2 regions of the Paenibacillus sp. 01T442 genome follow, and region 1 is predicted to be linked to the other one. Evidence: riboswitches for the same ligand, from Rfam matches in the RefSeq annotation. Region 1 holds a riboswitch; the other holds the start of a gene.

Region 1 (15,406 bases):
CGATTCATTGAAGCTTACATTCGTAAGGTCAGTTGCAGTTAGGGTACAGTCCGTCAGATTAGCGCCGTCAAAATTGGCTTCACGTAGATCACTGGTCTTAAACGAACTTCCAGTCAAATCTGCACCTGCAAAGTCGGCTCCGCGTAAAGCACTAGCATTAAATTGACCTTTATGAGCCTTAACGCCTGCAAAGTCGCTCATTGCCAGATTGCTTGCGCTAAAGTTGGTCACGACTTGCCGTTCCAGCGAGCGGGAGAGGTTGGCGACTTCCAGAATCGTTTGTTCGATGTCGCCGATGCTCTCAATGGTCATATGAAACGCTGTTTCATCGTCTTTACCCTCAGCTTTGAGTTCACGATATCGCTCCTGCAAATCGGAGTGCAGGTCTGTCTTTAATTCGGTGACGCTTTTTACCCCATCGTATGGCGTGAAAATACCGTTCAAATAGTTCGTCAATTTCTGATTCATCATAGCAATCTCTCCCTTATAATAAATTTTCTAGTACACGCTTCGAATACTCCCAATTGTTCTTGTTGCGAACGTAAGCATTTTTGCCCTTTTCGGTAATCCTGAAATACTTGCGTCTTCCTCCCTGTGACTCATCGCCCCAATACCACTCGATATCGCCGTCTGTCTCAAGCCGCTTAACGCTGGAGTACATCGTGGCTTCTTTTAATTCATATTCGCCGCCCGAGCGTTCAGCAATTAATTTGACAATTTCGTAACCGTAACGGTCAGCTTCGGATAAGAGCCGTAGTATCATCGTATCGGTATGTCCGCGGAGCAGGTCGGATGTAATTTTGTTTTCGCTCATATCATCACCTCACATTTATTATAATACGGCATAGTACTATGACTGTCAAGGTACTATTTTAAATAAAATACCTTGTTTGATCAGACTGCCAAAAAATAAGGAAAGAGTGCCGCTCAAACGCATTCTGCAGGGGGAAGCCGAGGCGGCGTTACGCGAGTTGCAAATTGCATGCCTGGACGAAGGGCCGCAGCATCCGAGCTCTTGGCGGAACGCATCGGACGGCGAGTGGAAGCTGATCGTGGAGTTGAACCGTCCAGATCGGCTGTATCACCTGACCAGTGATCCTTGGGAGACCCGGAACGTGGCGGAGGATCATCCAGAGGTGACGGAGAGGCTGAAGGCTGAGCTGCACGGATATCTATAGGGAAAAATGTGAAGGAGCTGTAGCGCGTTGGCGCTTAGCTCCTTTGTTGTACATATGTACATTGTTGCAGAATCGCCTGACGCTGCGCGTTGGAAGCTTGTAATAGGTCAAAGATGCGAATGTACACTTATTTTCGGGAGAAACGGCGGCACATCGATAAATACGTGCAAAAGAGCATCCTTTTGGGCCGTAAAGGGCCAAATGGAGGCGTGTAGGCCGAAATGGTTGCACTTTCGCACGTATTTCCGTTTGAGAAGTTCATGCGCGGAAATAGGTTGCACTTTTGCACTTTCACCACCAGTACGCGTAACAACAACTGATTTCACACACGCAAAATGTAATCAATAGCTTATAATGATGTGAAATAAGTACTTTAATGGGGGCTGATTTTGTGCAACTGATCATAAGAATTACAGATAACGATATCCTAGGAAGTGCGCCTGAATTCCTAGATACCATCTCTCGATACGGATCAAGAGGTATTTTAGTAGATAGTCAGTCAAATGTCGCCATGATGTATATGTCCAAAACGAAACTGTACAAGCTACCTGGGGGTGGTGTAGATGAAGGAGAAGAAGCAAAGGATGCCTTTCTACGTGAAATCCAGGAAGAGACGGGTTATGAAGCTGAAATCCTCCATGAATTGGGGTATATCGAAGAGCATAAAAACAGAAACAAGTTTTTTCAATTCTCCTACTGTTATATCGCAAAAGCGAAAGCTAGCTTCCGCGATACCAAGCTTACTGAAAACGAGATCCAGCTAGGCATGGTCGTTGCGTGGATGTCATTAGATCAAGCGCTGGCCGTGATGCAGGAGTCGATGCTAACTTGTACCGATTACTCATCCAAATTCATGCTTTTACGAGATAAGACGATACTTGAAGAGGCCGCGCGCCTATTAAGTGGAGAGGCTGTGTAGAAGGACACTCAGGAGCTGGTTACTCCCTTTTTCAAAAGTTGTAAAAACAATTGCTTATGTGAGAAAGGGGCCGTATGCTGTCCACGAAGCATCAAGATCCCGATGGGGATGACAGGTTCATCCCATGCCACATCAATTCTCACCACTTCCGGGATCAAAGGAGTCGAATCCAGAACGAAGCCCACTGCCAGCGTTCCTTTTGCAGAATGGGGGATGGCTGAAATTTGGTTTATGGTATGAAAATGGGGAAGCGTTACTTCGTAATGAGATAGTAACTTTGTTATTCGCGAATAATAGAGACAGGTGGGTCCCCCTGAGATGAGGGGGTAATGAAGAAGCTCACGGAAAGTAACGTGATTTCGTTCCAGCAGTGGATGACTTCGATCAACGACAATTGCCATTTTCTCTTGATAAAGCGGCTCGAAAAAGAATGGCAACGAATCGGACGGTTCGCCGCAAATTGCGAAATCGAGCTCTTTTTTGATAATCGCCTGTGATAATGCATCGGTATTCCCCACCGTGAATTGACAGGAGATTCGTGGCTTCTGTTCGTGAAATAGCCGCATGGTAGTAGGAAGTAACGTCTGCATGGCAGATTCAATTCCGCCTACGTGCAAGTTGCCGATCTCATCTTGCTGCAAAGCTTTGGTCAGATTGGTCACGTCGGTCCAATGTTGAATGAGTTTATCAATCTCCAACGCGAAAAGTTTCCCTGCGCTCGTCAGTTCTACGTCCCATCCCCGGTTGAATAGTTGTACCCCAATTTCCTTCTCCAATCGTTGCATTTGGTTCGATATTGTAGATTGTGCATAATTCAATTTCTCCGCTGCACGAGAGAACGTTCCCTCTGTAAGAATGGTTTGAAAAGTGATACGAGCACCAATATGATCGTAACAAATTAGGACAGATCAGCCGAATTATCGGAAGCGCGTTGGTGGAGTACTTCAACGTTCCGGAAGACGATGTTTTTCAAGTATTTCATTCTCATAAGGAAGGTGACTTCTATTATAGTCCTAGCTATCTAGGTGTCGAACGAAGCGATGGACTGCTCTACTTTCAAATAACACTGAAATCAGGGAGAACGACTTCGCAGAAGAAAGGTTTTTATAGCGAGCTAGCTGAACAATTATCCAATCAACTTCCTATGCGGAAAGAAGATGTATTTGTTGTACTGGTGGATAACGAATTTGAGGATTGGTCATTCGGTAACGGAGAAGCACAGATGCTCAAGATCGGTTGTGACCTATGACTCATCGGAAAATAGTGTCTACCTCAAGGGAAGCCTACGGTGAAATCGCGCCAGCATTCGTTGCATACTCAGAAGACGTGCTTTTCGGAGATTTGTGGCGAAGGGAGCAGCTTTCTCTTCGGGATCGAAGCTTAGTCACCATTGCGGTGCTGATAGCGGGAGGAATGACAGAACAACTACCATATCACTTGCGGTTGGCTATAGAGAATGGCCTAGGCACAGAAGAATTAGTAGAAGCAATTACGCATATGGCCTTCTATGCAGGATGGCCTCGAGCTGCTTCGGCTCTTGGTATTGTACAGGGGATTAGCGAGTCGATAGAACGGTGATTTGGCGAATGTCGCAATCTTACACTTCCGATGGCATCAATATGAACTAAAAAAACGTCCTTCTCTATGCTATTGTCAAATTGTATAGAAATGAAGCGGAAGTTCGGACTTCATACACTTTCATAGAGAGAAGGATTGACGAGAATGAGCAAAAAGCTGCGTATTGGGATAATCGGAACTGGGGGCATTGCCAGAGCCCATATATCTGCGTATAAGAAGCTTGACTATGTAGAGATTGTAGGTGTGGCCGATGTAATCCCAGGCAAGGCGTCAGCATTCGCGAAAACGGAAGGATTAACGGAAGCTGCTTCATTCGATAGCCATACGGATTTATTGCGCTTAGATTTGGATGGGGTTAGTATTTGTACGCCAAACGTTTCACATCACGTAACGACCGTGGATTCTCTGCGCGCAGGAAAGAACGTGTTACTTGAGAAACCGATGTCGGTGACACTTCAAGAAGGTATCGATATGACACAAGCGGCGAATGAGAGCGGGAAGATGCTAACACTCGGTTTCCAGCCTCGCTATGATCCGAATATGAAGCTGCTGCAAACGATTGTGCAATCAGGACGTCTTGGCAATGTCTATTATGTAGAGACGGGAGGCGGGCGTCGTCGGGGTATGCCAGGCGGAACATTCATCAGTAAACAGCTCGCCGGAGCAGGCGCGATGGCGGATATTGGTTGTTACTCGCTAGATATGGCGCTTAATACGCTTGGATATCCTCGTCCGCTAACGGTGTCCGCATTTACGTCTAACCATTTCGGCACGAACTCCCTGTACCATCCGGAAGCGAGCAAGTTCGAAGTCGAAGATTTCGGGGTTGCGATGGTGCGCTTCGAGAATGATCTTGTGCTGCAATTCAAAATATCGTGGGCGATGCACATGGATACCCTTGGAGCAACGATGTTTCTCGGTACGGATGCGGGTCTTAAAGTGACTCCGGCTGGTGCTGGGCCGTGGTCAGGGGTATGGGATGGCTCCGTAGGTTCCATCACGCTATTCCATGATGAATTCGGCGGACATACAGCGACGCCAGTTCCGCTTGTCGAGCATAAATTGAATCTGTTCGATCAGAAAGTACATGATTTTGCCGAAGCGGTTCGGGATGGTCGACCAGCCCCAATTCCTGGTGAGCAAATTCTAATCCAGCAAGCGATTATTGACGGCGTACTGCGCTCCGCGGCGGCCCGTCGTGAAGTATCGGTGGAGTTGCCTCACTGAAAGTGATATATGCGATATAAGGAAAAGCAGCCAATGGTGGCTGTTTTTTTATTTCAAGATTCATGTCACAGATGGACAACGCCAGTTGTCTTATCAGAGACGCATGTTTTTGTCAGATTGGCTGAAGTTTCACTTTAGGAATGAAGGAGGGTTATTATGCAAAGTTTCACAAAGGACCAACCTACAACGAGTATGGAAGATTTGTATACAACCTATAAGCCTCATTTGTTTGCCATTGCATACCGAATGCTTGGTTCTAGATCAGATGCAGAAGATATGGTGCAAGATTTGTTCATAAGTATTCATGGACATCTCAATGAGAATATTCATATTACCAAGTCTTATTTAAGCAAAATGATGGTCAACCGATGCTTGAATGAATTAAAGTCAGCGAGAAAAAGGAGAATTAGCTATGTGGGGAATTGGCTGCCTGAACCAACCGTTCAGCTAGGGGAGGATCGTAGATGTATCCTCACCCAAGCAGGCAAGTCCATCCACCCGTCTGGTTGAAGAAAAGGAACTGGTGACACGATTCATTTCATCGATTTCGAATGGTAACATTCAATCCTTGGTGGATATGTTAACAGAGGATGTCATCCTGATTGCAGATGGTGGGGGGAACTCAAACCAGCTTTCGTTAGTCCAAATGCTGCATCTGCCGAACCTGGTACGTTCTTGAAAGCGACATTGATGCGATTCCAAGCATTAATAGCCATGACGGAGAAAGTTAGATCTGAGATTTCTTTTTCAGAGAATAGACCGCGAACGCGATCATACAATTCGTCCGGCACACCATGTTCAGGAAGCTTAGTCAGAATCTCTGTCCAAGCCAGTGCTGCCCGCTCGCGCGGTGTAAACAACGTGGATTCACGCCATATGGCAATGTGGTAGAGGCGAAGTTCGCCTTCCCCATGGATCTTCGCTTGCTTGACGTGCATGTCTAGACAGAACCCACAACCATTCATTTGCGAAGCACGGATGTGAACAAGATCAATAATCTTCTCTTCAATGGCACTATCGTGTTCGGCGTTGCTGAATTCCAGCATTTTTTTGAAAAGCTCAGGTGATTGCTGCATATAATTTAAACGTTGTGTCATCAGTGATTACCTCCAATTTTTTTGTGACACTTATAAGACAATTGAGGGCATTCCTGTGTGACATCAAAGCGAATAAATTTTTAATTGTTTACCGTGGGAAACAGTTACCAATAGGCAGAAGGTTCATAGTGAAGTATCATTTAAATCAGGGTGATAATAACATGTTCATTTCTCCTATGATGTTGTACAATGCCAAAAATAATCAGCCATTTTACAGTAAGAATCATATTGCGGAATTAAAATTAGATGGTTTACGATGTATTCTTTCCCATATGGATAAACTGTATGTATATACGAGACACAATGACTTAATAACGCATAAATTCCCTGAGCTATTAAGATGCCCTATACCGGAAGGCACCATACTTGATGGTGAATTAGTCGTGTTGGATGATCAAGGGAAACCTGATTTTGAAGCGATGTCAGCACGGTTTTTATCTAAGAAAAATAAGAAACCTGTGGTTTTTTGTGCTTTTGACATTTTGCGATACAAGGGAATTGACGTCACGGGTTTAAGTTTGCTTAAGCGTAAAGAGCTGTTGGAGCAGGCTTTTACTGAGAATGAGAACTATAAAAAGATTGAAATGTTCGAGGGGAATGCCAAAGACTATTTTGAGCACGTTCGCGGCCGCGGGCTTGAGGGCATTATCATGAAATCCACAAAAGAGAATTCCACTTACGAAATAAACAAACGCTCCATCCGCTGGCAAAAAGTAATTAATTGGACGTACGCCGATGTGTACATTTCTGGATATAGGAAAAATAATTTTGCTTTACTGGCCTCTATTGATGCAGCAGATGGGTCCAAGTTACCAGTAGGAATCATTGAGTCCGGCGTATCACCAATCCACAAAAAAGCGATAGAAAGCGTGCAAAAACGCTTAGTCTTCAAGGAAGACAAGAATTTCGCCTATATGGAGCCGCGGATTATGGCGAGGGTAAAAACTAGAAGCTGGACCCAAAGCGGGAGACTGCGTTCACCGGAATTTATGGAATTCGTTATTTAATTAATTTATGAAGAGACTGATACCACCATGGAAATGGGTGAGTTCAGTCTTTTTTATTTATCTTTATATCCATTCATTTACATAATCCACACGGATCTAGAGCAGAATAGTCATACTCTCGAAATGTCAGAATCGTGGTGAGCAGGACCCATGTTTTCCATCAAAAATATACTTTTCAAATCCAAACCCAAGTTCAATAAGCCAATCGTGAAGGACACTTCGTCATTTCACTTTGTAGCTGAATTGGATCAAATGAATACACAATTCCAAGAAACGTTTCGCATGTTTCCTGACTTTGTTAGTAGAAAATTGACCACTGACGTGACGTATGGCGTTTATTATCTAAGCAATTTAGTGGATTCGGAAATTCTTTTCCAAGAAATTCTCAATCGACTAATTGAAGTCAAAGATACGTTCTTACCTGAAAAGCTGGTTAATTTAATTCCAATAGGACAGTTGCTGACCGAAGATAATTGGACCCATTTGCAGCAACATATTTTGAAAGGCTGGACGTATATCCACATAAGTGGCAGTACGTACGGTATTCTAGCTAATACCGCGAAACGAAGAGAACGTGCCTTATCTAAGCCGGAAAATGAAAGTCAAATTTTGGGCCCGCAAATTGCTTTTACGGAAAATCTGGAAACCAATGTTGCGTTGATCCATCAATATTTACCGAACCCTGATGTATGCGAGATTGCCATGAATTTGGGTGAAAATACCCAAACGAGTATTCGACTCGTCTATTTAAGCAATCGGGCCGATTTAGAAATGGTAACTCATATCTATAACAGGATTCAAGCATTGGATTTGGAAGCGCTACTGGATGCAACGATTTTGACGCAATGGATGGATGATAATCCCAGCTCCGCTTTTCCGCAAATGATTACGTCTGAGAGGGTGGATCGGGCCATATTTCCACTCCTTGAAGGAAAGGTTGTTATTGTGGTTGGCGGGAGCCCGCAGGTAATTATCTGTCCTACGACGTTCTTTGATTTTTTTAAATCGATTGAAGATTATTATTATAGATGGGCTACAGGGTTGTTTTTTCGTGGATTGCGAATCGTGGGTATTGCGATCTCTCTATTCGCAACAGCCTCGTATGTGGCTTCTCTTACGTACCATTATGAAATCATTCCACAGGCATTCTTGGTCCCTTTAGCTCAATCACGTGCCAGAGTCCCCTTTCCGCCACTTGTTGAAGCGCTTATGTTGGAAACGATCATTCAGCTACTAAGTGAAGCGGGTGCAAGATTGCCTTCGAAAGTAGGTCAAACCATGGGGATTGTTGGCGGTATCGTCATTGGGCAGGCAGCAGTACAAGCAGGCTTCACCAGCAATATTTTAATCATTATCGTAGCGTTAAGCGCCTTATCCTCCTTCACTACACCGGTGTTTGCCATGGCGAATACGATACGGATTATCCGATTTCCAATCATCTTATCCGCAGGTATCATGGGCGGTTTAGGTATCGCGATAAGCATTGCTTTTCTAATTTTGCATTTGCTACGACAGTCTAGTTTAGGACAGCCGTATTTCTATCCTCCCTATACGATTGAAAATAAAAACAAACGAGATGGCCTCCTAAGATTCCCTTACCAATTGGCCCCGAAACGCTCCGTATTCGCCAATAATGGGGACAACATCCCGAAGGGAAACACGGATATCGATGAGTAAAACACAACAAACGTATATGTATAGCAGTTTTCTACTTATGTTTATTATCCATGACGCGCAAGTAGGCGTAGGGCTTCCTGGTTATCAAAGAGTTGTGTTTCGAATCGCTGGCCATGATGCGTGGATTGCTGTCATCCTTGCAGGGATCATCACACAACTCGTAGTTTGGTTGATGATTAAAACGTTAGCGAAATTCGAAGATAAGGACCTCTATGAGATTCATTTGATAATTTACGGAAAATTGCTCGGCCATGTTATGAATCTAATCTATATGGTTTATTTCTTATGTGCGACTATCATTGTAATGCGCAACTATATCGAAATGATTCAGGTTTGGTTATTCCCGAATGCCCCGCAATGGCTGCTAGCGTTATTAATTACAAGTGTGGTGTTTTATGGGGTAAATGGAGGCTTACGAACGATTGTAGGCGCATGCTTTATATTTGTGACCATTACAGTTTGGTTAGTCATTCTGCTATATTTTCCTCTAATTTATGCGGAATGGACGGGAGTATTACCCATACTGGAGGCGGATCTCAGTAAACTGAGTAGAGGGGTGCTTTCGATGTCTTTTACGATGACAGGGTTTGAAATTCTCTATTTTATTTATGCATTTGCCAAAGAGAAGTCCAAAGTTCAGTGGTATTCCCAAATTGGTTTAATGAGTGTCACCCTTGTGTACACGGCAGTTATGTTTGTTTCCATTGTATTCTTTAGCGGTGGGGAACTTTTGAAGACAGATTGGGCTACCTTTACGATGCTGAAAATCATCAAATTTCCGTTTTTGGAACGGTTTGAATATATCGGTGTTAGCTTATGGTTATTAGTTATCGTGCCCAATCTCCTCATGTATAGCTGGGCAGCGACGAAAGGACTTAAACGTACTTTTGCATGGAAACAAAAATACTGGCTGTATCCATTCATGGGAGCTGCTTGGCTCGCTTGTTCTTCCATTGAATCTCGGATTCAGATCGAGTATATGAACGATCTATTTGCTAAATGGGCTGTCTATATCGTATATGTATATCCTGTGATACTCTTCGTAATTGTTCAATTTCATTTCTGGAGGCATAAGAAAAGGAGTCAGTCAGAGGTGAGCGCATGAAAAGATTCAATCTTATTTTCCTTGTGTTGCTTGTATGCATTTTGGCGGTCAGCTTAGGCTTGGAGAGAAATGTGTTGGAGAAATTAGGAATGACCATCGCGGCCGGCTATGACCAAGGTGAAGGCAATAAAATTAATGCAACCTATGTGATCCATCAGATCGATCCTAATTCCAAATCCACTGTCCTTGCGATCACTTCTGAGGGGTTGACCAGTAAAGGAGCACGTGTTGCTGCGAACCGCAAATCGAATAAGAAAGTCGTCTCAGGTCAGCTGCGAGTCGCCATTTATGACTATAGACTTGCCCAGGCAGGTCTTTTACCGTTGGTTGATACCTTATTTCGGGATGCCTCCATTGCCAGCACTGTTTATATGGCCGTCAGCAAAGATCGTGCAGAGGATCTATTAATGCATAAATATAAACAGTTCCCAGATGTCGGATCGTTTATTGTAGATAACATCCACCAGAATATTCTCGACGAACAGATAGTTTCAGGCACACTGCATGAATTTCTCTCAGCCTTATATTCCACGGCAGATCCCATGGTACCGCTTCTACAAAGAAAAGGTGATTCTGTAGAGCTCAAAGATGTGGCGGTTTTTAGTGGTGATAAAATGGTAGGAACCGTGAACCCCAAGGAAGCTTTCTTCCTTAAGACGATTCGTGATCGATATAAAGCAGGGAGTGTAGAACTATCTTTAGACGCGAAAGAATTGGGAGATGTCGTCAGGGATATCAAAGATAAGACGGTACGTGTCGTTATTGAGGAAATATCTAGCCATAGCAGTAAAAAGTTGATCAGCCAGAACCCACTGAAGTTTCAGGTCAATATCAAATTGAAGGGAATGCTTACGGAAAGCTCTGCGCAGCTTGATCTTGGTAAAGCCAGTGTCATTCAAGCCTTGCAAAAAGGAATGAATGAAGAATCAGAAAAGCAAATAAATGTTTTACTAAAGAAATTAACGTCCTTAAACTCGGATCCGGTCGGATTTGGAGAAATCTACCGCAGTCGGGTTTACCACTCGAATCTGACGAGTGATACTTGGCATGAGATGTATAAATCTGCCTCCTATGATGTTCATGTAGATATGCAGATCGTGCGATTGGGGCAGATTCAATAAGAGATAAAAAAGGTTGCCAACTAAACTGTAACCTGATAGTATACACTTAATCGAATATGAACCTTCGGGGCAGGGTGCAATTCCCTACCGGCGGTGAGGATACATGCGTGCGTGTATCTCCAGCCCGCGACTCCCAGTCAGTAATGGCTGGGACTGACTTGGTGTGATTCCAAGGCCGACGGTATAGTCCGGATGAGAGAAGGTGAAGAACAAACTTGTTAAATTTCATTATTTAACAGGTCTGTTTGTCAATGCCKCCGCCATTATCATGAGCGGGGGCATTGTTCTTCGAGAAGGTTCAATTCAAAACGTTCTTTAGGAGGTTTTTGAATTGGAAAATGTATTTAAGTTTGGTAGCAAGGGTGCGACTTCTCAATCCATACGTACAAGTGGTATGAGCGGGATCTGGTATGTCGCACTTGGCGCAACCCTGTGGGGACTGGATCCTCTGTTTCGCATCTTGTTATTGAAAAGCTTTACCTCGGCGCAAATCGTATTCATCGAACATGTTCTATTGGCCATTTACGCTGTGCCCGTATTGATGAAGTATCGTCGTACGTTAACAGGCAAGCTCTCACTTGCTGTTATTGGAGCGCTGCTGTTCATTTCTTGGGGTGGCTCGGCAATTGCCACCATTCTATTCACCGCGGCTTTCTCTCATGGCAGCGCCAATGCGATCTTGCTTCTACAGAAACTACAGCCCTTATTCGCAATTATCCTAGCTCGTGTGCTGCTCAAAGAGACATTGCCATCGAAGTTTTTCGCCTATATCGGGGTGGCCCTGTTAGGTACCTATCTGCTGACGTTCGGCCTCGGTTTGCCTGGCATGGGCTTGAAGGATTTAGGTGCAATCAGCTGCTTATTTTCCATATTGGCGGCTGTTCTGTGGGGTGGTTCCACGGTGATGGGGAAATTCCTGCTTCAGAAAAAGTTGGATTTTCCAGTCGTGACCTCACTTCGCTTCTTGCTGGCACTGCCACTTCTGACGATTGTTCTCTTAGCAAGTGGTGACCATTGGGGGCTGAACGGTTCGAGCAGTGAGCTGACGATTATCGCGGTAAACCTGCTGTTCCAAGCTTTTTTCCCAGGCCTGCTCAGCATGCTGCTTTATTATAAAGGCTTGTCCACKACCAAAGCGTTCTTTGCGACGTTAGCTGAACTTGCATTCCCTGCAATTGGGGTCTGTATGAACTGGCTTGTATTTGGTCAAAAGCTGACGATAGGTCAGCTGCTCGGGTTTATACTTATCTGGTTGACGCTATGGTTTATGAGCCGGCAGAGCAACCAGAGGGGGCAATAGAGGCTGGGGTATGGAATCTAAGCTGTATGTTCCCTTTACAGTGGATTATTCCACTCAAGTAACTAAGAATCACTCCCAACTCCCATCTTTCCAAAAGACGTATAACATGATATATTAATATCAATATATGATATAACATTTGGCTGGGAGTAGGGAGTGGGGAGCAATGTCGACAGATTCAAGACCCATTTATGAGCGAATATATGAAACACTGCGGGAAGAGATTCTACAACGCAAATATAACATTGGAGACCGTGTTCCTTCCGAGAAGGAATTGGCCGATGACTATAACGTGAGCCGGATCACGAGCAAAAAGGCGCTGGAGATGCTGGCCGAAGTTGGACTGATCGTCCGTAAGCCGGGGAAGGGCTCTTTTGTCGCGGATGAAAGCGAGCCATCAGCGGAAGCGTCGTCTACCGAGAATCGGGCCAAACATACGTTGATCGGCCTTGTCATCACGGATTTCGGCAATACGTTCGGGACGGAAATGATTTACGGCATGGAGCGTGCCTCAGCCGACAACGATAGTTTCCTTGTGCTGCGCCGTTCTTTCGGCTTGCCTGAGAATGAAGAGAAAGCGATTCGTGCGTTTCTCGAATTAGGCGTGGATGGCATCATTGTATTTCCTGCGCAAGGGGAGTTCTACAATGCGGAAATCCTGAAGTTAGTCATTCAGCAGTTCCCTTTAGTGTTGGTGGATCGTCACCTCAAAGGGGTAGCTGCGGCTTCGATCAGTACAGATAACATCAGTGCTGCACGCACAGGTACGGATTACTTGCTTGATTTGGGTCATAAGCAAATCTGCTTACTCACGCCGCCGCCTATGGATACAACGGCGATCGAAGATCGGATCGAGGGCTTCGTACGTGCTCATGCGGAACGTGGGGTTCTCGTGGACCGATCCCTGTGGTTGGATGAGATTACGTCTACGCTTCCGAATTCGTTCCATCAACCCAATATGAATCAAGATATCGAGATGATCAAGACGCATTTGCGGAGCAATCCGCACATAACAGCTTTATTCGCGATGGAATATAATATAGCCTTACTAGCCAAGGCAGCAGTGGAACAAATGGAACTTCAGATACCAGGGGATATCTCTATCCTATGTTTTGATAGTCCACCAACTACGCTGGGCAGCGGCTATCAGTTTACGCACATGATTCAGAATGAGGATGAAATCGGCAAGCTGGCTGTTGAGAACGTACTGAAGCTCAAGCGCGGCGAGAAAGTGTCGAATAGAACGACTTTGGACGCCAAGCTAATCATCGGAGAGTCTACAGGTCCAGCTAGATGATCGGAATATCGGAATCACATACAGCCGTATAGTAAGGCCAATACAAGAGATTGCTAAACTAGCAATCTCTTTCTTTATAAGTTAATATATTAATCCATCTAAATGATATGTAAATAATATAACAAATACATATTGACATAACGTTATTTGTTCGCCTATAATCATAAATGTAAGCGTTTTATTTCCAAGTTAAGGGAGATGATTCACCCGATGAGGAAATCTGCTATGCTGCCGACATCGATCTACAATCTCATTGATCAGTTACTTCTTATGGAAGATAACAGGCAGAACCTCCCATTTTACGCACGAATTTCGAGCGGCCCTTCTTTCCATACTTCAGCTTTGACGAGTAGAGCAATACCATGAAACCCATTCCCCTTATCGCTTCCAACGGATGAACTGTCCCGCTACAGATACCTTAACTAGAGAAGGACTTGGCAGCGAAGTTGGCTATACCGACATGACGTGGTCTGGTTTTCGCCCGAGTGACGACGCTTGTACATATGGCTATTTGGTGCCCGCGAACATGTTCGCTGTTGTGGTGCTTGGCTACCTTGCCGAGATCGCTGCTTAAGTTTGGCTGGATCATGCTATAAGCGCCGAAGCCCTTCAATTAGCCACTTGTATCAGGGGAAAGTTGCTGAAGATGTGTGCGGTCTCTCGATTATGAAAATAGTTCGGAAATGACACTTGGTTATGCGGGGGTAACCCCTTTTAACATAGGCGTGGGAAAAGTAGCTTGTTTCATATAAAAGGGAGGAAGAATCATGAAAAAATGGATGACTGTCATTACCGCTGTGACATTAACGCTGAGCCTAGCAGCCTGTTCATCAAAAACAGACACGAACCAAACGACAGCAACTACGAAGCCTGAAGGAACAACGGCACCAGCAGCTTCGGCATCGACCGCGCCAGCGGCCAAAGCGCCAGTAGAAATTACCTTCTGGGGAGACTGGGGTGGAGAAGGTGAAAAGCAATTCGTCATGATGGCGGATGCCTTCAATAAGTCACAGGATAAAATCAAAGTGAAGTACGTGCTTCAGGAAGACATGATTACGAAGTTTCTGACTGCTGCGACCTCGGGAGGCTCTCCGGATGTGATGTTCTGGGATAGATGGCGGACTTCTCTATATGCTTCCAAGAATGTCCTTCATCCCATCGATGAATATATGAAAAGAGATAACATTAAACGCACGGATTACTACGATGAAGCGCTCAAAGAACTATCTTCCGGCGATAAATTGTACGGTCTTCCTTTGACAGTTGATGCGAGAGCACTCTTTTATAATAAAAAGTTATTCGCTGAAAAAGGACTTCAACCTCCGAAAACGTGGGAAGAGCTGGAGAATGCAGCTAAGCAGTTAACCGTATGGGAAGGCGATAAGCTGGTTCGCTCCGGGATGTCGATGAACGATAATGGCCTATTCAATATGTGGCTGCAGCAAGCAGGCGGCTCCATGATAACTAGCGATATGAAGAAAACGAACTTTAATAATGACCAAGGCAAGCAGGTGCTGGACTTCTGGGATAAACTGATCAACAAAGATAAGGTATATAAAGTTGGCTTTGAAAAAGGGCTAGGTGAAGGCACGGATGCCTTCGTTACAGGTAAAGTAGCGATGACCTATACAGGTCCTTGGATGTTGTCTACGTATAAAAAATACGGCAAAGAGCTTGATTTCGGCGTTGTTCCTCCACCAACAGGACCTAACGGCGGCAAAGGAAGCGTCATGGGCGGCTTCGGTCTCGTGATTCCTGCAGGCTCTAAACACAAAGAAGAGGCATGGGAATTCGAGAAATGGTGGTTGGCGAATAAAGACAATGCGCTCTTATGGGCTAAAACAAGTATGAACCTTCCTGGGTTCAAGCCAGCGATGCAGGATCCGTTCTTTAAAGATGA
Region 2 (15,406 bases), on a different contig from region 1:
TTGGTGTGTTATACTGGCGTATTCACCTTCTGCGAGTGGGTACTTGAACGTTCGGCTTGCTACCCAAGGGGTACCTTCGATTGCATCGCCTTTCTTCACCAGTGTCTGCAGTGGGAAATTATTGAAGCCATATTGGAGCAGCTTCGCGTGATCCGCCCAATCATCACCATCATTCAAAGTCACAACGACCAGTTGCTGGCCGTTCCGTGTAGCCGAAGATACTAAGCAGCGCTTAGCGAGCTTGGTATAACCTGTTTTGACCCCATCTGCACCTTCGAACATGGAAAGCATTTTATTTTTGTTGAGCCAAGAATAATCCCATGCTTCATTTGGATTGGGTACTTTTTTGAGCTTTGTAGATACAATGTCAGCAAATACACTATTCTTGAGCGCATACGCGGTGAGCTTAGCCATATCATTCGGACTTGAGCGATGACCTTCACCTTCATCCAGCCCTGATGGATTCGTGAAATGAGAATGATCCATTCCCAGCATTTTCGCTTTCTCGTTCATCAGATAGACGAACCCTTCCACGCTTCCTCCGATATGCTCAGCGATCGCTGTCGCGGCGTCATTACCGGAGCGCATCATGAGACCATACAGCATGTCGTGGAGTCGCATTTCTTCTCCAAGCTTCAAGTAGATGGAAGACCCTTCTTTGCCAAAAGCATTCTTGCTGACTTTGACCATGCTGGTGAGGTTGCCTTGTTCAATTGCAATGATCGCTGTCATAATTTTGGTCAAGCTAGCTATACGCATAGGCGTGTCCCCTTTTTCGCTATAAAGCACACGTCCTGACTCCACATCAACAAGCGAAGCACCGACCGCATTCGTATGAATGCTTGGCGGCGCGGCTTCTACATAGGTCCATGGCGCAATTAACAATCCAATCAAGGCACAGCAAATGATGATGAACTGGCTTTTGGTTTTCATTGGTTGGGTTATCCTCCTACACGAGCGAACTTGTACACTTTTGATCGAATCCACTGATGAAACTTTGTACAAGTATATGCGAGTGGACGAGGGATATGTCCTGAAAACTACCCAAAACAAAAAGGCCGTCCAGAAGTAGAAAATCTACTTAAGGATCAGCCTTCAATAACGCAACTTGGCGTCTAGTCTTACCTATTCTATTTAATTAGCGATTAGTAGGCCGTCCAGCCCGCATCCGCTGTAACTACTGTCCCGTTAACAAAGCTCGCATCGTCGGAAGCCAAGAATAAAGCAACCTTCGCAATTTCCTCCGGCTCACCTGCTCGTGGATTTAACCCCATGCCAACCATTGCTCTTTCCATACCAAAAGGATTTGGTGCCGTAATCGTTGTTCCGATGTTTGTGCTTACACCGCCAGGAGCGATTGCATTACAACGAATACCAAGATTCGCGTATTGAAACCCAACGTTTTTCGTGAATCCAACTACCGCATGTTTAGATGCCGTATACGCTGCACCTGCTCTGGATCCATTTAGTCCGCCTGCGGACGCAATGTTTACGATGACTCCGCTTTTTCTCTCTGTAAAAATCGGAAGAACTTTCCGAGTTGTCCGCATGACACCTGTTGTGTTGATTGCGAAAACTCGTTCCCACAGCTCGTCCGTAAGGTCTCCTGCAGGGACAAAGTTATCCATAATACCAGCATTATTTATGAGAATATCAACGGTACCGTATTCTTCAACAGCCGTATCAATCATTTGTGCAACATCTTCTTCTTTCGCAACATTCGCCGCAACAGCAATTGCTGTACCACCTTTTGCTTCAATGCCAGCAACAACCGTTTGCGCCGCCTCAACCTGAAGATCTGAAACGATTACCTTTGCTCCTTCTGCTGCGAACAATTCTGCAATTGCTTTACCCATACCTGACGCTGCTCCTGTAACGATAGCCACTTTTCCAGAAAGCTTCATGTGTAATTCCTCCAAATGTCATGTATTTTCGTGCAAATCCCTCACTGAATTGTGCCTATAGAACTTCCTTCACTTGGAGTATAATAGAGTATCAGAAGTGTTACAATCAGTAAAAAACGCTTGTTTGTTAACTAACGTACATATGGATTGATTTTGTTCACTAACGCCAAAAAAGGAATGAACATGAATGTCAGAAATCACTAAAAAAACGGATCGCAGAATCGTTCGAAGTAAAATCGCTCTACGAGAATCCCTGCTGGCACTAATGTCACAAAAGCCCTTTGCTTCCATTTCGATTACTGAAATTGTAGAATTCGCTAACTATAATCGAGGGACATTCTATGCCAACTACGAAAGTAAAGAAGATTTGCTTGACGATATCATTTCCCAATTAACTGATCAATTACTTCAATCTTTCCGTGCACCATATGAACATGTTGAGGTATTTCGCATTCAAGAACTGCCTGCAAAATCAGTTATGATATTTGATCATTTCCATCAAAATTCCTCCATTTATACCACGCTAATGAAAAGTGAAGTACTTCCCAAACTGAAAGAAAAGATGTTTAATGCTTTAAAAAAAATCACACAAGAAGAATTATTCTACCCTGATCAAGACAACGAAATAGATCAAGAACTGCTGAGCATTTACTCTATTCATGCCTTGCTTGGCCTTATTTTTCATTGGATTGAAAGTGAATTCAAATATTCACCTTCTTACATGCAGGATCAACTAATCAAAATGATTAACTGGCGTCCCACTTCTGCTAAAACGGTCGTAAGAAACTCTCACGACTGAGGAACTCCATAAAAAAAGCTGTCCTCAAAGGACAGCTCATAATGACAAGAGGCTACACAATAAAATTCTGATTCTCGACGTTAGTGACATTGGTTGAAGCAGCTACTGGTGGCTTCGCTGACATACCTTTGATCATACTCTGAATCTTGTCCACGACCTGCGGCGCAGAATCGATAAGACGCTCCAGAATATGCGTTTGATTATCTAACGGTACGACCTTCACGCCATTCTTACCAACAACCAGGAAAGCAATTGGTGTAATGGATACCCCGCCGCCGCTACCACCACCGAAGGGGAGAGCAACTTTGGCATTGAGCGCGTCGCCTCTGCCCATTGACCCGCCTTCGATTTCAATTTCGGAGTCTGTCACAAACTCGCTACCGCCAGCTGCGAAACCAAATCCCACTTTGGAGATCGGCATAATGACACTACCGTCTGGCGTTTCAACCGGGTCACCGACAATTGTGTTTACGTCGACCATCTCTTTTATATTTTCCATGGCGACTTTCATGAGGCCTTGAATCGGGTGTTCGGACATCTTCATATTCCTCCTTAGCGTTTTTTCACCATACGTTTCTGGCATCCAAAGCTCAAGCATTCAGAGCTCATAAGAACTATCATGGTTCAGTTCTAGAATGCCCCTCCTAGCAAGGGGTTATGTAAAACTCACGAAGCAGGTTTGAATCTAGCTCTCGCCTTCAATGCGAACTGGATCCAAGTTCGAATGCCTCCTTTGATTCTAGCTGCACGGTATAACAACCGTATGCCAGCTGTGACAGCAAACCATACCCGGATTCGACCAGCAAAACGAAACTCCGTTGCAAACTGCTTTTCATTATATTGTGGTATCACATCTATGCGCGGCTTCGCAATTAACTTCACATAACGGACTGTAAAGCCAAGTAACGATGACTTGATTCCCCATACGGCTCCCGTCGTTATCGCCGTTTCCGGGGCATCACCAAGTCCTACGCGAGTAATCCACTTCAGCTCTGTGCACTCTACTTTAGCTAAGGTCATCTTCATCCAACCATATAAATTCAGCGTATGCACGAGGACATCTTTCGTTTCCTTGTAAAAGGCGATGACTTTATCCTTGGTAATATGTTCTCTCGTTTCATCCTTCAGCTTGGCGCTTTGTTGGGTCACTTTTTCTGACTTAATTAATATCCCTTGGGTGAATCCTTTGAACTGAATGATCGGAATGACATAACGGTATCGTACGAGCCCGAACAACCCTCGCATCTCCACGGTAAGCGTATCATTATCTTTTACCCGGGAGAAATAAAATTCACCGCGCATATAGCTGCATAGCACAACGATAATGGCAATGATGACAACCAAGACGGCCAACCCTACCCACAGCAACACTTACGCCTCCTTAGTCAAAATGAACGAAAAACTCCACACGCAAGATGAATTCTCGCAGGTGGAGTTAGTATGACCTCTAAAAGGAAATGAAATGCATGTATGGATAAGCTTTAACCTAACATGACCTTATTCGGAGTGCTCGTCACTCACATCGTCCAGGGTCAATTGTTTCTGATCCCCGCTTAAGCGATCGAATAGCATCCGAGTTTCTTCTTCCAAATCAAAACTACCTTGGAAATTAGCAGAGTCAGGTAATTCTTGGATCGAATTTAAACCGAAATACTCCAAGAATTGTTTGGACGTACCATATAAAATCGGTCTACCCACTGCATCTGCACGCCCGACCTCCGTAATCAAATCCTTACCCGTTAATGTAGCAAGTGCTCGATCACACTTCACGCCGCGGATCTCTTCGATCTCAACACGTGTAATAGGTTGTTTATAGGCAACGATGGATAACGTTTCAAGAGCAGCTTGCGAGAGCGAGGAACGTGATGGCGTATAAGCAAGCCTTTCAAAATACGGAGCATGCTCCGCCAAAGTAGTGAGCTGGTAGGCGCCAGCAACCTCTACAATTTGGACGCCGCGCCCTTTACGTTTGAAATCTGTTCGCATATCTTTCAGCAGATCTTTAATTACATAAGCATCAAGTTCCATCACTTCAGCAAGTTGCTTGAGATCTAGTCCTTCGTCGCCAGAGGCGAAGAGAAGTCCTTCAATAATCGATTTCATCTGTTGGAAGTTGAGTGTCAAGGTCAGTTCCCTCCTCTTTGGCTTGAATGACGATATCTTCAAAAAGCTGATTTTGGTAGCATGTGATTTTCTTCATTTTCATCAACTCAAGGATAGCGAGAAAGGTAACGACGATTTCTTCCCGCGTCATCTCATAATCGAACAGCTTGGAAAATAACAGCTTGCCACCTTTTATTTTAAGCAAATCAACAACTTCACGAATCCGATCCTTTACCGAAATCTCATCTCGTCTGATCCGTGCAACTACGTTTCGGTTCGCTAACTTACGCAAGGTACGCTGAAAAGCAATCAGTAAATCAGCAACATCTAACCCTTCCACCGGGTTCTCATGAAGATCCGGCAGATATGGTGTTAAATCCTCAGGTTCACGTGTGTAAACGAGGCTGCGCTCCACTTCTTTGTCACGAAGCATATCTGCAATCGATTTATATTTCCGATATTCAATTAGCTTAGCAACGAGCTCAGCGCGTGGGTCTAACGAATCATCCATATCATCAAAATATTCGTCAAATTCAATGACAGGCGGCTTAGGTAGAAGCATTTTGCTTTTGATGGAGAGCAGAGTAGCAGCCATAACGAGAAATTCACTCGTTATATCTAACTCCAGTTCCTGCATCGCTTGCACATACCCAAGGTATTGATCTGTAATTTCTTTGATCGGAATATTGTAAATGTCGAGTTCATTTTTATCAATCAGATGAAGCAATAGATCAAGGGGGCCTTCAAATGCTTCCAACTTATATGTAACCTTCATGTCGTTCTTCCCCTTGTCATAGTGAATAAAGATGCATGATTACCTGTACGGCGTATGGATAAATTCCGCTGAGCGCCCATTGTCCAATCGGGGTCACCATTAAAACGATTACAAGAATAAGTGCTTTGATCTGTTGTCTGTCCAGCCATCGCTGTTTCCGAGTCGAAACAAGCCCTCTCATTATATACCATCCATCAAGCGGATAGAGCGGCAACAAATGAATGAGTCCTATCATTAAGTTAACGATAACACAATATTGTAAATACACACGCCATTGTTCCACGACGAGCGATTCCGAAGCTGCCCCAAGAAGGGCAGGCAAGTAAAAATATAACCACCAAAAAAATAAAACGAGTACAAGATTCGCGAGAGGCCCAGCAAGATAAACAATGGTATGCGATAGTTTGCGATTCTTGGGAAAACGGTCCGAATCGACCGGCATTTTCTTCGACCAGCCATATGGCCCGAAGACGATCATCGCCAACCCCAAGACGTCAAGATGCGCCAAGGGGTTAAGCGAAAATCGTTTGCCATCACGAGCTGTTCGATCTCCTAGCAGCCAAGCGACTCCTGCATGCGCTGTATCATGTAGGGTCATAGCAATTAGGAAAGCAAACAGCCGCGGCAGCAGTGTTTCCAAGTGGTAATAAGCCAGCATTAGGAAGAGAATTGCTTCGTCAAGTTCGCCATTTCAATCGCAGTTACGGCAGCTTCCCAGCCTTTATTGCCTGCTTTCGTACCTGCGCGTTCAACTGCTTGCTCAATGGAATCTGTTGTTAATACACCGAAGATTGTAGGAATACCTGTTTTCAAGTTAATCGCCGAAACACCTTTGGCCACTTCGCTGCACACATAATCAAAATGCGGCGTTGAACCACGAATAACGGCACCTAAGGTAATGACAGCATCATACTTGCCGCTTTCGGCCATTTTTTGCGCGATAAGAGGCAGTTCAAATGCACCTGGAACCCACGCGATATCAATTTCACTTTCATCCACACCGTGACGCTTTAGCGCGTCTTGTGCACCGCCTAGCAGTTTGGAAGTAATAAATTCATTGAAACGTCCAACAACGATCCCGTATTTTAAATTTTGCGAAATTAAATGTCCTTCATAAATCGTAGCCATGGTAAGAATCTCCTTTTCTGTTGAAACGTATTTGTATGTGATTTAGATTACTATACAAAAATTAAATGCCCTTGCCTACATCGATAAAAGTAAGCATGTGGCCAAGCTTCTGTTGCTTGGTTTGCAAATAACTAAGGTTATCTTTCTTGCTCTCCATCTGAATCGGAACGCGCTCATCTACTTCAAGGCCATAGCCTTCTAAGCCTTTGATTTTACGCGGATTATTCGTCAACAAACGAAGTTTCGTGATGCCTAGATCTTTGAGAATTTGTGCACCAATGCCATAATCACGAAGATCTGGAGCAAATCCAAGCTTAATATTCGCTTCTACGGTGTCTAATCCCTGCTCTTGGAGGACATAGGCCTTCAATTTATTGATTAAGCCAATACCGCGACCTTCCTGTCGCATATATAATAATACACCATTGCCCTCTTCATCAATCTGTTTTAGTGCTGCATCGAGCTGCGGACCACAATCACAACGATGAGAGTGGAACACATCACCTGTCAAACACTCCGAATGGACGCGCACCAAAGTTGGTTTGGAAGGGTCAATGGTCCCTTTAACTAAAGCTACATGTTCCTTATCATCCAATTGATTCGTATAAGCAATCGCTTTGAATGTTCCAAAATCCGTTGGCAGATCCACTTCAACCTCGCGCTTCACCAACTTTTCTTGTTGATTGCGATACTGAATAAGGTCTTGGATCGTAATGATGCTAAGCTCATGCTTCGCTGCAATTTCCATCAGATCCGGCACTCTTGCCATGGTACCATCTTCTTTAATAACTTCACAAATAACGCCTGCCGGATACGAATCACAAAGAATAGCCAAGTCGATCGTTGCTTCTGTATGGCCTGCTCTGCGAAGTACACCGCCTTTTTTGGCAATCAAAGGGAAAATGTGACCTGGTCTGCGGAAATCCTGTGGTTTCGTGGACGGATCGATTAACCCTTGAATCGTTCTGGAACGCTCATGAGCTGAAATCCCTGTGCTTGTATCTGTATGATCAACAGAAACCGTGAAAGCTGTACCGTGATAATCGGTGTTGCGCGCTACCATTGGAGGCAGATCAAGTTCTTTGGCTCTGTCTTCGGTAATCGGTGTGCAGACGAGCCCACGACCTTCTTTAATCATGAAGTTGATCACTTCTGGTGTCGTTTTATCAGCAAGGGCGATAAAGTCACCTTCATTTTCCCGATCTTCATCATCTACGACAATAATTACTTTACCTAATTTTAGATCCGTAATAGCCTCTTCAATCGTATTGAACCGAATGGGTTGTGTCATATACACCTCTCCTAACTTACATAAAGCCATTATCTGCTAAAAAGCTTGCGGTCAGCTTACTTTTCTTAGGCTCTCCGTTTCCGTGAGCAGAAGTATCAGAAGGACCGAATTTGAGCAGTCGTTCCATATATTTGCCAAGAACATCACATTCAATGTTGACTGTATCTCCGGCTTTTTTGTCATGGAGAACCGTTTGCGCAAGTGTATGCGGGATAATCGAAACGGAAACATCGCTTTCTGTGACATCTACAACCGTCAAACTAATCCCGTCGATCGTGATGGAACCACCTGGAATGATGTAGCGGAATATATGCGGATTCTCCGGTGCGAACCGGTACACAACGGCATTCTCTTCCGGTATGCGGGATAGGATCGTTGCTGTGGCATCCACATGACCTTGGACAATATGTCCGCCAAATCGACCGTTCGCCGCCATCGCCCGCTCCAAATTAACTCGCGTGCCCGATTGTAGCTTCCGTAGATTCGTCTTCCGATACGTTTCAGGCATCACATCAACGGAGAAGGAATCACTGTCATACGAAATGACGGTGAGACACACACCATTAACGGCAATACTGTCCCCTAAATGGACGTCTTCCAGTATTTTTTTGGCGCCAATGGTCAGCACCATGGCTTGCCCTCCACTATGAATGCGGCGCATGTGGCCGATTTCTTCAACAATGCCGGTAAACATGCCACTCCTCCGTTCTCTAGCTCTTATACAACGGATAACCGGTTATACAAATATCCGGTCCGAATTGCTCGACACGCAGTCGGTCGAGCGTTATAGCATCATCCATCTTCGCGTAGCCGTCGAAGTGGATGTTCGCAGGTGCTGCCTGGCCCCCGCCGATAATTTTCGGCGCAAACATCAGCACCAGCTTATCAATCAGGCGCCGCTCCAGCATGGCGCCGTTCAAGCGGCCTCCACCCTCGAGGAGGATGGAGCCGATCTCGCGCTCGCCGAGCTGCTGCATGGCGAGCATCAGATCCACCTGCGGGCCGTCCCCGCAGGTGAGGACCGTAATGCCGCGCGCTTCCAGCGCGGCACGGCGCTCTGCGGGCGCCTGTGCGCTCGCGAGCAGGATCGTCGGCTGACGATCCTGTTCGGTGAGCACGCGGGCGCCGAGCGGGACTCGCAGCTGCGAGTCCGCGATGATGCGTACCGGCTGCACAGCCGGTACGTCGCCGCGCGTGCTCAGCTGCGGGTCGTCGGCGATGACGGTCTGCACGCCGACGAGGATACCCTGGTGCCGATGGCGCAGGGTATGAACAAAAGCTCGCGACTCCGCGGATGTAATCCACTTGCTGTCGCCGGTTTTGGAAGCGATGCGGCCGTCCAGGGTGCTCGCGGTCTTCATCGTCACAAAAGGCATACGCGAGACGATGAATTTGTTGAAAACCTCGTTCAGCTTCGCGGATTCTTCACCTAGCAAGCCTACGCTCACTTCCAATCCATACGCGCGCAGCTTGGCGATTCCCGTCCCAGCAACTACCGGATTCGGATCCGTGGTAGCCACGACAACACGAGTCACACCAGCTTCGATGAGGCGGTCGCAGCATGGCGGTGTTTTGCCATGATGACTGCAGGGCTCCAAGGTCACATAAGCTGTACTCCCCTTAGCTTCCTCGCCCGCCATACGCAAGGCCAAGACCTCTGCATGCCCCTCTCCGCGCTTCAAATGTGCACCCATGCCAACAATGCGGCCCTCTTTGACAAGAACACAGCCAACTACAGGATTGATTCCCGTTTGTCCAAGTGCGCGCTCTGCCATCTGAAGCGCAAGTCTCATATAGGTTTCGTCATTCAACAGCTCCATGGATGATCACCGCCTTCTTAACTCAATCCTTGATTCTAATGCAAAAAAGCCCCTTCCGCTTACGGATGGGGGCCAGAGATTGTTTAGATAACACGAATAAACTCCTGCTGTTACGCTTGTCACATTTTTGATCAAATCAAACAATACCGACGAGGTAGCCCTTTTGGACAGACCTGCCGAATTTAGATTAATGTGAAAAAATGAACAAGCATGCTAGCGAAATGACATTCGCATTTTCCTTCTCCCATCCAGACTATACTGTCGGTCCCGGAGTTCCACCAGGTCAACCGTAGCGAAGCTGTTGTCAGGTACCGCTAGCTTCACAACGGGTCACGGACTGATCGCAACCATGTACACGTACATGAGTACGAATCACCGCCGGTGTGGAATTTCACCACGCCCCGAAGGTTTTGCATACTATAAAAGAGATTAATAACTAAACCTTAGCTACTAATTTCTTTATTACACAAAAATTTATCACTCACGCATGAAAATTGCAAGGTCTTTTTTCATTTTTTCTGATAAAACTTGTCGGAATTAATGGATTTGGAACTCATCCTTGTTGAATTTACTATGAATTCATTGTTCTAATAAAGCAATATCTGAGCAAATCGTTCCTTCTTCCCAATGAGGATTTGCATAGCCTGCGGGTGCATTCAGATACGTCAACCAAGCCATGTCGAAGCCAGCTTTCTTCTTGGCCGATACGCAAGCGTTTCGAGGGTCAACTCCTCTGGACATCTCTGTTAAAAGTTCCTTCCGCAGCAGTGAAAAACGTTTGATTGTACTGCTAAACTCTGCTTCCTTATCGGGATTTATCCCACCTTGTACCCACTCGCCTTCAAAAATAAAAGCATAGTCATGATTAGACACGGCTTGCATCTCGATGGCTTCTGAATAATCACGTAACGCCTGCTCCCTGTATCCGTACGACTCAGCCCACATGCCACTTATCAGTCGATGATACGGTGTAGGTGTTTGCACATAGACTCGCTCAGTACGTTTGAGAGTATTTTCAACAATCGCATACGTCTCCGTGAATTCCTGCTGCCACGGTCCCGCTCCAACTGAACCGATTAACCCACCTGTCAGTTGAAGCTTCCTATCTCGAATATCCGCTTTGGATACACTGGCTATCAGAGCCGTTCCCGTGTATGTTTCAAGTTTTCTACCTACCCATGATGACACAGCATATTCGGAAAAAGTAGTGTGTGCGCCGCTATTTATGGATACCCAAACAATCTCTGGCTTGCTATCACCTGTAAGATCAGCAATGGTCATGACGTTTGCTCGGCCGTTATTCGCAGATGTGAAATTCAAATATTGAAGGGTGTACCGGCTATCCTCATAATCAATGATTACCCCATAAGACTTTCGTTCCTGTTCCAAGCCTGTTTGCTCATCCCGAATATCCTCAATTAACACAGCTACCCATTCATTCGAAACCCCATCTTGATCCAAATCAGTCTGGATGACATCTAAGGCCACTTTCTGAGAATCATATGGCGATACTCGTATTTGAAGCCATTCCGTCAGATCAGGAATAGGTTCAGCTACATGGCTTAGCTCTATTCTAAGCTGTTCCATCAAAGGCCGCCTCACCGTTTCTGAGGGCGTTTTAGCTACAACTACATCAGATATCAAGGAGACATGTTGCGGGCTTTGAACATTGACTGTCGGCTTCTCTCTTCCTGTCAGAGTGAATAGACAGAGTATAGCCAACCCTATACCTGTTCCTACATAAAGTAACCATTTCTTTTTCAAACCGACATCACCTTTCATACGTATTCCCTTTTTAAGTTTGACGTATCCGCGTTCAGATAGGTTCTGCTTGACTTGATATAACAACCTTTGATGAGTTGGAAAGGGTTTATCTGCGTTGGAGAAGTTGCTGGGTAGTTAGGCAATAGCATTGTTAAGTTACTTGTGAGCTGGATTGTTGAGGTGCTTACGAACTACTGATGAGTTGATTTGTTGAGTAGCTAATTTGTATGGTTGGGGTTGGGGTTCGCTCTTGGGGTTGCGGTTGCGGTTCGCTCTTTGGGGCTCTTGAAGGTTGGCTGCTGACAGTCTGGTTCGGGTACTCTACTTGCTTACTTCACTCTACACATCACAACTTACCTGTAAAATATACAGCTAATCCAGATGAATTCCATCAAATATTCCAATTAGATGGAAAATATCCAGCTAAATCTCCTCAAAACACTCATTTCCTTAAATATGCTCGAAAATAACTTCAGGAAATCCATCTAATTGGCTTATTCTCAAGAAAACTAAATAATTAACTACAGAAAATCCATCTATTTGCGCTTAGGCTCTAAATACATAGCACCACTCGGCACAGTAAATCCATGCTTTTGCCAACGCTCCAGACCCTCGCGTCACGCACAAATACAAAAACTGCCCAGACCTAAGTCTGAGCAGTTCATATGACAGAAATTATACTTCTACAACTTCTACTTTTTCCATTTTGTCTTTGCCTTTGAATGCATCAACAAGCTCCATACCTTTGGATACTTTACCGAACACCGTGTGTCCGCCATCCAAATGTGGTTGCGGTTGGTATGCGATGTAGAATTGACTTCCGCCTGTGTTACGACCAGCATGCGCCATCGCTAGGGAGCCGCGCTCATGTTTGTTCGGGTTGATTTCACAGTTGATTTGGTAACCAGGGCCACCAGTTCCTGTTCCAGTTGGGCAACCACCTTGTGCTACGAATCCTGGGATTACGCGGTGAAAAACAAGTCCGTTGTAGAAACCGGAGTTTGCTAGTTTTTCAAAGTTAGCGACAGTGTTCGGTGCATCTTTCTCAAAAAGATCGATAACAACCTCTCCGCCACCTGCTAGTTGAATTTTTGCTTGTTTTGCCATTATGTGGTTCACTCCTTTAGGAAATAATATCTTATTCTACTATGAATGGCTGCATTACACAAACAGCAGGAGGAACCCTGCATAACTAGGGGCCTCCTGCTGATTTCATACTACGATTAAACCGTCTTGCTGACTTGTTTCATTCTAGCTGGAATTACGTCATTCCCTACGATTTGATCAAAGGATTCACGTTTCACGACAAGGTCGCTTTGGCCGTCTTTGACAAAAACAACACCCGGTCTGCGAATACGGTTATAGTTGCTAGCCATCGAGTAATTGTAAGCTCCTGTGCTCGATACCGCCAGAATATCACCTGCAGCTACCTTCGGCAGATTCACATCCCAGATCAACATATCGCCGCTTTCACAGCATTTGCCGGCAATCGAAACAACTTCAGCTGGCTGCTCTGCAGCGCGGTTCGCGAGACCCGCTTCGTATACAGCTTCGTATAGGGCAGGACGTGGATTGTCAGTCATACCGCCATCTACAGCCACATACTTACGAACACCGGGAATATCCTTCGTTGTGCCGACCGTGTAAAGCGTTGTCCCTGCATCGCCTACGATGCTACGACCCGGTTCAACCCAAATTTCCGGTAGCGGATAGCCGTTGCTGCCGAAATTCGTTTTAATAGCATCTGTAATAGCCTTCACATACACAGCTACAGGCAGAGGTGTATCTTCACTCACGTAACGAATTCCGAAGCCACCGCCCAGGTTAATTACTTTGAACGTAACATCTAATTCAGTGCGGACATGAATCGCAAATTCGGCCATTTTCTCAGCCGCAATTCGGAACCCTTCGACTTCAAATATCTGTGAACCAATATGTGAATGGATGCCCAAAAGTTCTAAATTGGAAAGCTGTGAAGCCTCCTCAATCGCGCGGAATGCAGATCCATTCCCCAAATCGAAGCCGAATTTGGAATCCGTCTGGCCTGTTGAAATATATTCATGCGTGTGCGCCTCTACACCTGGCGTAATCCGCAATAAAATTTTCACCTTTTGGCGTTTCTCAGTTGCAATTGCATTTAGCATTTGTAGCTCGATAAAGTTATCTACGACGAAACATCCAATTTTGGCATCAATGGCCATTTCCATCTCGGAAATGGTTTTGTTATTCCCGTGGAAGTGAATACGTTCTGCTGGGAAGCCCGCTTGAAGCGCTGTATACAGCTCGCCATCGGATACAACATCCAAGGACATACCTTCTTCTTCTACAATTCGGCACATGGCCATCACGCAAAACGCTTTACTTGCATAGGCTACTTGAAATTTCAGCTCAGAAGCTTCAAAAGCTTCAACGAACTCTCGACAACGCTGACGAACAAGTGTCTCATCGAAAACATAGAGAGGTGTGCCGAATTCGGCTACCAACTTCGTCGTATCGACACCGCCAATTTCGAGGTGGCCTAGATCATTTAATTTACTGGTACCATGTAAATACATAGCTATATTTTCCCCTCTCTACTTGAACCTTCCCTATGCCAAATTCCGCTAAAGAGGTCGCATACATACTTATAAAAGTACCATAGCGCACATCTATTTGACAATACATGCGCCTAGAACAACAAAAAAGGGCTGAATAATTTCAGCCCTTTCCATACGCTATGTTTTAGATTGACGGGTACCATCAATTGGCTTCGTTATGCTAAGCCTTGTTTTGCTTGCCAATACTGGACGACGCAGCAGGATGGAGAAAAAGCTTTTGGCATTAAATGGAATAAACGGCCACATATAGGGGGCATTGTAGGATTTCTTTGAAGCCAACATAATAAGCCATAATGTGGAACCAATCACAAACCCAGGAACTCCAAAAATAGACACAATTATTAACAGCGCTAGCCTCACGATTCGATTAGCTAAACCTAACTCATAGCTTGGTGTAGCGAACATACCGATTGAAGCAAGTGCAAGGTAGAGGATCACTTCGTTGATAAAGAGCCCTGTCTTTACTGCAATGTCTCCGACTAAAATCGCGGCCACCAAGCCCATCGCGGTTGCTAGCGGTGAAGGAGTATGTACGGCCGCCATCCGCATGAGATCTATTCCGATATCTGCAATCAGGAACTGAATGAGGAGCGGCAGCGTACCATCCTTCTGCGGGCCAAGGAATTCAAGACCCGCTGGCTTTAATGAAGGCTCCATTACCATCAGATACCAGAGAGGCAGCAAAAAGATCGACATCATAATGCCTGCAAAACGTACCCACCTCAAATACGTACCTATAAAAGGTGTATTTCGATATTCTTCTGCATGCTGTACATGATGAAAAAAAGTCGTCGGCAAGATCATGACACTTGGAGAAGTATCCACAAACACACAGACATGACCCTCTAGTAGATGGGCAGAGACAACATCCGGCCTTTCTGAATAACGCACCATGGGATACGGATTCCAACCCTTATTCACAATCATCTCCTCTAATTGTTTCTCTCCTAAAGGCAATCCATCAATCTCCACTTGTTTCATCTTATCTTTAATTTCTTGGACGAGTGTCGCATCCGCAATATCGTTAATATATCCGATACAAACATCTGTCTTCGTACGCTTGCCAATCTGCATGATTTCTAGTTTAAATCGCTCATCACGAATGCGGCGTCTAACCAAGGTAACATTCGTCAACAGCGTTTCTACAAAACCGTCGCGCGAACCTCTGACGACACGCTCTAGATCTGGTTCAGCAATAGATCGGATTGGAAAACTTTTTGCATCA

The links. A riboswitch is a leader RNA that binds a small molecule or an ion and turns the genes downstream of it on or off. The one in region 1 is predicted to bind FMN.
Region 2: another riboswitch for FMN. It lies ahead of ribD (bifunctional diaminohydroxyphosphoribosylaminopyrimidine deaminase/5-amino-6-(5-phosphoribosylamino)uracil reductase RibD); the one in region 1 lies ahead of AC1DLM_RS14605 (DMT family transporter).

Annotation. Positions count from the first base shown of each region.
Region 1 is NZ_JBFTPF010000014.1:213,850-229,255, reverse strand. It holds gene AC1DLM_RS14675 (pentapeptide repeat-containing protein) at 1-468, opposite strand, end outside; gene AC1DLM_RS14670 (PadR family transcriptional regulator) at 485-814, opposite strand; gene AC1DLM_RS14665 (hypothetical protein) at 891-1,178, shown strand; gene AC1DLM_RS14660 (NUDIX hydrolase) at 1,570-2,097, shown strand; gene AC1DLM_RS14655 (LysR family transcriptional regulator) at 2,106-2,954, opposite strand; gene AC1DLM_RS14650 (tautomerase family protein) at 3,005-3,346, shown strand; gene AC1DLM_RS14645 (carboxymuconolactone decarboxylase family protein) at 3,343-3,675, shown strand; gene AC1DLM_RS14640 (Gfo/Idh/MocA family protein) at 3,820-4,902, shown strand; gene AC1DLM_RS14635 (sigma factor) at 5,059-5,412, shown strand; gene AC1DLM_RS14630 (carboxymuconolactone decarboxylase family protein) at 5,496-5,999, opposite strand; gene AC1DLM_RS14625 (ATP-dependent DNA ligase) at 6,128-7,006, shown strand; gene AC1DLM_RS14620 (spore germination protein) at 7,157-8,683, shown strand; gene AC1DLM_RS14615 (GerAB/ArcD/ProY family transporter) at 8,676-9,788, shown strand; gene AC1DLM_RS14610 (Ger(x)C family spore germination protein) at 9,785-10,909, shown strand; FMN riboswitch at 10,966-11,117, shown strand; gene AC1DLM_RS14605 (DMT family transporter) at 11,304-12,209, shown strand; gene AC1DLM_RS14600 (GntR family transcriptional regulator) at 12,376-13,506, shown strand; partial or broken gene AC1DLM_RS14595 (glycoside hydrolase family 125 protein) at 13,763-14,077, shown strand; gene AC1DLM_RS14590 (ABC transporter substrate-binding protein) at 14,271-15,406, shown strand, end outside.
Region 2 is NZ_JBFTPF010000009.1:151,088-166,493, reverse strand. It holds gene AC1DLM_RS11120 (D-alanyl-D-alanine carboxypeptidase family protein) at 1-933, opposite strand, end outside; gene AC1DLM_RS11115 (SDR family oxidoreductase) at 1,146-1,904, opposite strand; gene AC1DLM_RS11110 (TetR/AcrR family transcriptional regulator) at 2,092-2,703, shown strand; gene ytfJ (GerW family sporulation protein) at 2,756-3,241, opposite strand; gene AC1DLM_RS11100 (DUF2953 domain-containing protein) at 3,370-4,074, opposite strand; gene scpB (SMC-Scp complex subunit ScpB) at 4,201-4,806, opposite strand; gene AC1DLM_RS11090 (segregation and condensation protein A) at 4,790-5,581, opposite strand; gene AC1DLM_RS11085 (site-2 protease family protein) at 5,598-6,239, opposite strand; gene ribH (6,7-dimethyl-8-ribityllumazine synthase) at 6,239-6,709, opposite strand; gene AC1DLM_RS11075 (bifunctional 3,4-dihydroxy-2-butanone-4-phosphate synthase/GTP cyclohydrolase II) at 6,771-8,000, opposite strand; gene ribE (riboflavin synthase) at 8,017-8,694, opposite strand; gene ribD (bifunctional diaminohydroxyphosphoribosylaminopyrimidine deaminase/5-amino-6-(5-phosphoribosylamino)uracil reductase RibD) at 8,711-9,820, opposite strand; FMN riboswitch at 10,053-10,233, opposite strand; gene AC1DLM_RS11060 (hypothetical protein) at 10,400-11,584, opposite strand; gene AC1DLM_RS11055 (peptidylprolyl isomerase) at 12,260-12,691, opposite strand; gene lysA (diaminopimelate decarboxylase) at 12,808-14,139, opposite strand; gene AC1DLM_RS11045 (spore germination protein) at 14,299-15,406, opposite strand, start outside.